2 regions of the Pseudomonas sp. Seg1 genome follow, and region 2 is predicted to be linked to the other one. Evidence: riboswitches for the same ligand, from Rfam matches in the RefSeq annotation. Region 2 holds a riboswitch; the other holds the start of a gene.
What was found. Region 2 has a riboswitch for cobalamin ahead of cobO (cob(I)yrinic acid a,c-diamide adenosyltransferase). Riboswitches for the same ligand answer to the same signal wherever they lie in the genome.
Positions count from the first base shown of each region.

Region 1: it holds a riboswitch for cobalamin, as region 2 does, so the genes downstream of both, cobW (cobalamin biosynthesis protein CobW) here and cobO (cob(I)yrinic acid a,c-diamide adenosyltransferase) in region 2, are expected to answer to the same signal.

Region 1 is NZ_AP021903.1:3,734,057-3,737,465, reverse strand. Features, by position in the region: cobalamin riboswitch at 915-1,126, shown strand; gene cobW (cobalamin biosynthesis protein CobW) at 1,224-2,297, shown strand; gene cobN (cobaltochelatase subunit CobN) at 2,301-3,409, shown strand, end outside.
Region 2 is NZ_AP021903.1:1,953,501-1,956,909, forward strand. Features, by position in the region: gene KI231_RS08715 (PQQ-dependent sugar dehydrogenase) at 1-158, opposite strand, end outside; gene KI231_RS08720 (hypothetical protein) at 225-809, opposite strand; cobalamin riboswitch at 972-1,196, shown strand; gene cobO (cob(I)yrinic acid a,c-diamide adenosyltransferase) at 1,277-1,888, shown strand; gene KI231_RS08730 (cobyrinic acid a,c-diamide synthase CobB) at 1,885-3,348, shown strand; gene bluB (5,6-dimethylbenzimidazole synthase) at 3,345-3,409, shown strand, end outside.

The DNA of each region.
Region 1 (3,409 bases), 1.8 Mb from region 2:
GATTGATCCGGGGGGCATCGCCTCCGGTTTGCTTCGCTGCACCTCCTCTCGATGTGTTTGGCTGCGCCAAACGGTCGCTGCGCTCCCACCCCGGATCAACCCCTCCGCTCAGCCTTCCGACGGGCGCTTGAGATCAAGAGCGGTACTCGAGCTAACGCTCATTGTGTTGAGTGGTGAAGATCAAGGGCGGTACTTGAGCTAACGCTCATTGTGTTGAGTGGTGGAGATCAAAAGCAGTACTCGAGCTAACGCTCATTGTGTTGATTGGTGAAGGTCAAGAGCGGTACTTGAGCTGACGCTCATTGTGTTGAGTGTTGAGTGTTGAGTGTTGAGAAGCGTGCGGTCGGCTTTGGTTTTGTGTTGGATTTGCCCCTCACCCCAGCCCTCTCCCCAAGGAGAGGGAGCTGATTTTTGAGCCTTTCAGAATCTGAGTTCGACTCGGTATTTCGAGTCGGTGTACCTCTCCCAAACACCTCGGTCAGTCCCCTCTCCCTCCGGGAGAGGGCTAGGGTGAGGGGCTCTTGATCTGGCTCTTGATCTGGCTCTTGATCTGGCTCTTGATCTGGCTCTTGATCTGGCTGTTGATCCTGCTCTTGATCTTCAGGCCCATCGGCAGGCCGAGCGGAGGTGTTCATCCGGGGTAGGCGCGCAGCGCCGTTTGGCGAAGCCAAACACATCGAGAGGAGGTGCAGCGCAGCAAACCGGAGGCGATGCCCCCGGATGGACGCCGTAGCGAGGGAACACTGAGCCTAAGCGAAGTGCCGTACGTCAGGGAGCAGCCCTTTTGGTTACTTTTGGGGCGTTTGCCAAAAGTGACCCGCCGTAAGGGCGGAACCCTAATCAGCAACACCCGCAGCAACGGATATGCCCCCAAACCTAAAACCCAACCCCATTGACCCGCCACCACACCATGCGTAGCCTTGCGCTTTCGAGGTTCTCCGGCACAAACCGGAGCTAAGAAGGGAACGCGGTCCAAGCCGCGGCTGCCCCCGCAACTGTGAACGGTGAAATTCACTGCCACGCCACTGCCAGCTCAACCCATGAGCCAGCGGGAAGGCGCAGCGAATACCAGGCCCAAGGCCTGAACACCGTCAGCCAGGAGACCTGCCTCGTCAAAGATTCTCACTACAACCGGGCGGGGTGATCCGGTGGCGAATTCTTCCGCGCGCGTCTGCGCCGCGGATTTCGTCCCGTTTGCCCGCCACCTTGCCAAAGGGCATCCGATGAAAACACTGGCCAAACTCCCCGTCACCATCGTCACCGGCTTCCTCGGCTCGGGCAAAACCACACTGCTGCGGCACATGCTCGACAACGCCCAAGGCCGCCGTATCGCGGTGATCGTCAACGAGTTCGGCGAGTTGGGCATCGACGGTGAAATCCTCAAGCAATGCACCATCGGCTGCACCGAAGAAGAAGCCACCGGTCGCGTCTACGAACTGGCAAACGGCTGCCTGTGCTGCACCGTTCAGGAAGAATTCTTCCCGGTGATGCGCGAACTGGTTGCCCGTCGTGGCGACCTCGATCACATCCTCATCGAAACTTCCGGCCTGGCCCTGCCGAAGCCATTGGTTCAAGCCTTCCAGTGGCCGGAAATCCGCAGCGCCTGCACCGTGGATGCGGTGATCACCGTGGTCGACAGTCCGGCCGTGGCCGCTGGCACTTTCGCTGCGTTCCCTGATCAGGTCGATGCCCAGCGCAAACTCGACCCGAACCTCGACCACGAGTCGCCGCTGCACGAACTGTTTGCCGACCAACTGGCCAGCGCCGACCTCGTAATCCTCAACAAGGCCGACCAGACCAGCCCGGAAGATCTCGCTCGCGTCCGCGCTGAAGTCGCCGAAGAGTTGCCGCCAGCGGTGAAAATCATCGAAGCCAGCAACGGTCGCCTGCCGCTGGACGTGCTGATCGGCCTCGGTGCCGGTTCTGAAGAACACATCGACAGCCGCCACAGCCATCACGATCACCACCACGGTGAAGGCGATGACGAACACGATGACCACGATCACGACGCCTTCGATTCGATCTCCATCGAACTGCCGCAAGCCGACGAGAGCCTGCTGCTCGACGCGCTGACGCAACTGGTGGTCAAGCATGGCATCCTGCGCGTGAAGGGCTTCGCGGCCATTCCGAACAAGCCAATGCGCCTGCTGATTCAGGGTGTGGGTACGCGTTTCGACAAGCACTTCGACCGTCAGTGGGGCGCCGATGAATCGCGCGTTACGCGCCTGGTGTTGATCGGTCAGGAGCTCGACGCGGCGCAACTCGAAGCGCAACTGCGCGCCGCGCTCAGCGTTTAAACCATGCACCTGCTCAGGACCCAGCCCGGCGGTTTCGTGTCGGATGACAACATTGCCGACCTTGGACAAACCCCCGCCGAGCTGGTGATCCTGTGCAGCGGCGACTCCAGTCTGGCGCTGCTCGCCGAAGCCGTGCAGCAGTTGCCCGAGGATTATCCGAGCCTGCGTCTGGCCAACCCGATGCAGGTGCAAAATCATGCTTCGGTCGATTTGTACGTCGATGAAGTGCTGCGTCACGCCAAGGTCATTCTGATTTCGCTGCACGGCGGCATTGCCTATTGGCGCTACGGCGTCGAGCGTTTGATCGAACTGTCCGAGCGTGGTGTACAGGTGATTCTGGTGCCGGGTGATGATCGCCCCGATCCGGAACTCAGCGACTTGAGCACCGTCGGCGCCGAGGATCGCGACCGGCTCTGGCAATTCTTGCGTCAGGGCGGCATGGGCAACGCGCTGGATTTCTTCCGCTGCCTGGGCAACCGTTGGCTCGGCCGCGATTACGCCTGGGGTGAGCCGCAGACCCTGCCGCGCACGGCGATTTACCACCCGAACAAAAACACCGCTGCGCTGAGTGACTGGCAAGCCGATTGGCTGCCTGATCAACCGGTCGCGGCGCTGCTGTTTTACCGTTCGCACCTGCAAGCGGCGAACACCGCCTTCATCGATGTTTTCTGTAAGCGCTTGCAAGCGGCGGGGCTTAATCCGTTGCCGATTGCCGTGGCCAGTCTGAAAGAGCCCGGCTGTCTGTCGGTCGTCGAAGATTGGCTGGATGAGGTCGAGGCAGGGGTGATTCTTAATACCACCGGTTTCGCCCAGTCCAGCCCTGAAGCGCCGCATTTACGGCCGTTTCGTCGCAATATTCCGGTGATCCAGGCCATCTGTGCCCAGGACAACGAGCCCGGCTGGCGTGACAGCGAGCAGGGCCTCGGTCCACGGGATCTGGCGATGCACATTGCCTTGCCGGAACTCGACGGGCGCATCATCAGCCGCCCGATCAGCTTCAAGGATCTGGCCTGGCGCAGTGAGCGCAGCCAGTCCGACGTGGTCTGTTATCGCGCGCAACCCGAGCGGATGGATTTCGTCGCCGAACTGGCGCGACGCTGGATCGATCTGGC
Region 2 (3,409 bases):
GCCGGAGCAATATTCACCGTCGGGATCAGGGTCTTATTGGGTTCGGGCAGCTTCGGTGACGGGCCGGTGCCGTCGGAAACTTGCAGGCTGGAGGATTCACCGCAGGCGGTGAGCCCTCCGGCGAGGGCGATGACGAAAACGAGCTGGGACTTGCGCATTACTGATCTTCCCTATGAATGCATTCCTAATCATAGAGGAGCGCGCAAGCCCGATGGTTCAACTGCTCAACTGCGGGCCTCTTTGAACAGTACGGCGATGCCCGGGTGATAGTTGCCGGCTTCGTTGCGCAGCTTGCGATAGGCGTAAGGGAAATACCAGGCGACGGCGCAGGTGTGTTCCTTTTGCAGGTCGTCGACCATGTCTTGCAGTTCTTCGGGGCTGGCGCTGTGCTGGGCTTTTTGCGGGGCGACAAACAGGCAGCCGAGTTTTAGATCGCTGGCAAAGCTGATGCGTTTGGCGTCGCCGGTGATCTCCTGCAGGGCTTGGGTCAGGTTGAGGTTGTTGACTCGCGGCCAGCGTTGCGTGGCCTGGATGTATGCGCGGTCTTCGCTGCCGGCGAGAAACAGGTCGGCACGGGCATTGCGCTCACCGTCTTCGTTTTGCTTGCGGGTGGCCGTCTGTTCCAGCGTCACCAGCTCGGCCATCCATGCCGCCGCCGAGAGCAGGCCGAGATTGGCTTTCTCGTCATGCCAGTAGGGCGTGTCGCTGTCGCCGCGCACGGCGTTGTAGCGGTCGATACAGTCAAACCAGCGTTCAAGCACCGGGCGCAGGAATTCCAGGCGCGGGTTGCTGATGATCATGCCTTGCATCGTAATCATCCTTATTGTTGTGATGGCTTTTTCGAGAAAAGCATGGCTCTTTGATATCACTTGTCTGAGCATGGCACAAGATTGACGCCAGTTAATTGATCGACGGCAGTTATTCGCCCGACGGCCCCCTCTTTAATTGACGCTCCACCCCCAACCCTCTAACCTTCGCGGCTTGTTTCAGGTGCTCTGTGACCTGCGTCGACAGAGTGAAACAGGGAAGCCGGTGAGGGTTGTCTTCGAGCGAAGAGCGACCACGATCCCGGCGCTGCCCCCGCAACGGTAAATGAGTGAAAACTGCGTCGAATGCCACTGCTCAAAGCGGGAAGGCGCGCAGTCAGGCGAACGCCGCTCATGAGCCCGGAGACCGGCCTGATCCATCCAGCGGCATCACGGTGGGCGATGCCAGGCTTTTTGCCGTCTATTCTTGTGCCTGCCCGCCGTTATCCAGCCTCAACGGAGAGCTCCCCATGACTGATTCCCCCGAGCGTGACGAACGCCATCTGGCGCGTATGCAGCGCAAAAAAGCCGTGATCGATGAACGCATCGCCAACTCGCCAGACGAATGCGGTCTGGTGCTGGTGCTGACCGGCAATGGCAAAGGCAAAAGCAGCTCGGCATTCGGCATGCTCGCCCGCGCCATGGGCCACGGCATGCAGTGCGGCGTGGTGCAGTTCATCAAGGGCCGTAATAGCACTGGCGAAGAACTGTTCTTCCGCCGCTTCCCCGAGCAAGTACGTTTCCACGTGATGGGCGAGGGTTTCACCTGGGAGACCCAGGACCGTCAGCGCGATATCGCCGCCGCCGAAGCTGCATGGGCCGTCTCTCGCGAACTGCTGCGCGATGCGTCGATCGGTCTGGTGGTGCTCGACGAACTGAACATCGCCCTCAAGCACGGCTACCTCGATCTCGATCAGGTGCTCAGCGACTTGCAGGCGCGTCCACCGATGCAGCACGTGATCGTCACCGGTCGTGCGGCCAAGCCGGAAATGATCGAGATGGGCGACACGGTCACCGAAATGGGCATGCTCAAACACGCCTTCCAGGCCGGTATCAAAGCGCAGAAAGGCGTCGAACTTTGAATCAACCACGTCACTGCCCGGCGGTCCTCATCGCCGCGCCGGCCTCCGGTCAGGGCAAGACCACCGTCACCGCAGCACTCGCCCGTCTGCATCGCAATCAGGGGCGCAAGGTCCGCGTGTTCAAATGCGGCCCGGATTTTCTCGACCCGATGATTCTCGAGCGCGCCAGCGGTGCGCCGGTTTATCAATTGGACATGTGGATGGTCGGCGAGCAGGAAAGCCGTCGCCTGTTATGGGAAGCGGCCGCTGAAGCCGATCTGATTCTGATCGAAGGCGTGATGGGATTGTTTGACGGCACGCCGTCGAGCGCTGATCTGGCGCGGCATTTTGGTGTGCCGGTCCTCGGTGTGATCGACGGCACGGCGATGGCGCAGACCTTTGGAGCGTTGGCGCTTGGATTGGCGCGCTATCAGCCGGACTTGCCGTTTGCCGGCGTGCTGGCCAACCGCGTCGGCACCCTGCGCCATGCGCAATTGCTCGAAGGCAGCCTCACCGAAGGTTTGCGCTGGTACGGCGCGTTGTCTCGCGAAACCGGCATCGAACTGCCGAGCCGCCATCTCGGCCTCGTGCAGGCCAGCGAACTGAATGATCTCGACGTGCGCCTCGATGCGGCCGCCGCAGCGCTTGCCAGCAGTTGCGAGGTAGCGCTGCCACCGGCCGTGGAGTTCGCCGCGCCTGACGTGATCGCCGCCGAGCCATTGCTCGAAGGCGTGCGCATTGCCGTTGCTCGCGATGAAGCCTTTGCCTTCACCTATGGCGCGAGCCTCGACCTGTTGCGCGCAATGGGTGCCGAATTGAGCTTCTTCTCGCCGATCCGCGATACGCAATTACCCGAGGCGGACAGCCTGTATCTGCCCGGTGGTTATCCGGAATTGCATCATGTTGCGCTGTCGCAGAACACCGCGATGCTCGACGCGATCCGTGCGCATCACGCGGCTGGCAAACCGTTACTCGCCGAGTGCGGCGGCATGCTGTATCTGCTCGATTCCTTGACTGACGTTGAAGGCACTCGCGCTGAACTGGTCGGTTTGCTGGCGGGCGATGCGGTGATGCAAAAGCGTCTCGCGGCGTTGGCCCTGCAAGCGGTGGATCTGCCGGAGGGTTCGCTGCGCGGTCACACCTATCATCATTCCCTGACCACCACCGAGCTGACGCCGATTGCCCGGGGCCTGAGCCCGAATGGCGGGCGCGGGGCCGAGGCGGTTTATCGGGAAGGGCGGATGACGGCTTCGTACGTGCATTTTTATTTCCCGTCGAATCCGACTGCGATTGCCGCGCTGTTTGCGCCAGATCTCAAGGCCGCCATCGCTGGCAAGCCAGCTCCCACGGTGGGCGGTGTAAAGCCTGAAGAAATGCGATCGCCATTAGGGACTGGTAATCCAGCTTCTGTGGTGGGTGATGCAATGTCTGAAGAAACCCAATCCCCTGTGGGAGCTGGCTTGCCAGCGATGGGGCCATGACCGACAACGCATTCTCCGAAGCCGAGCGCGCAGCGGTTTATCGAGCCATCGCCGAACGCCG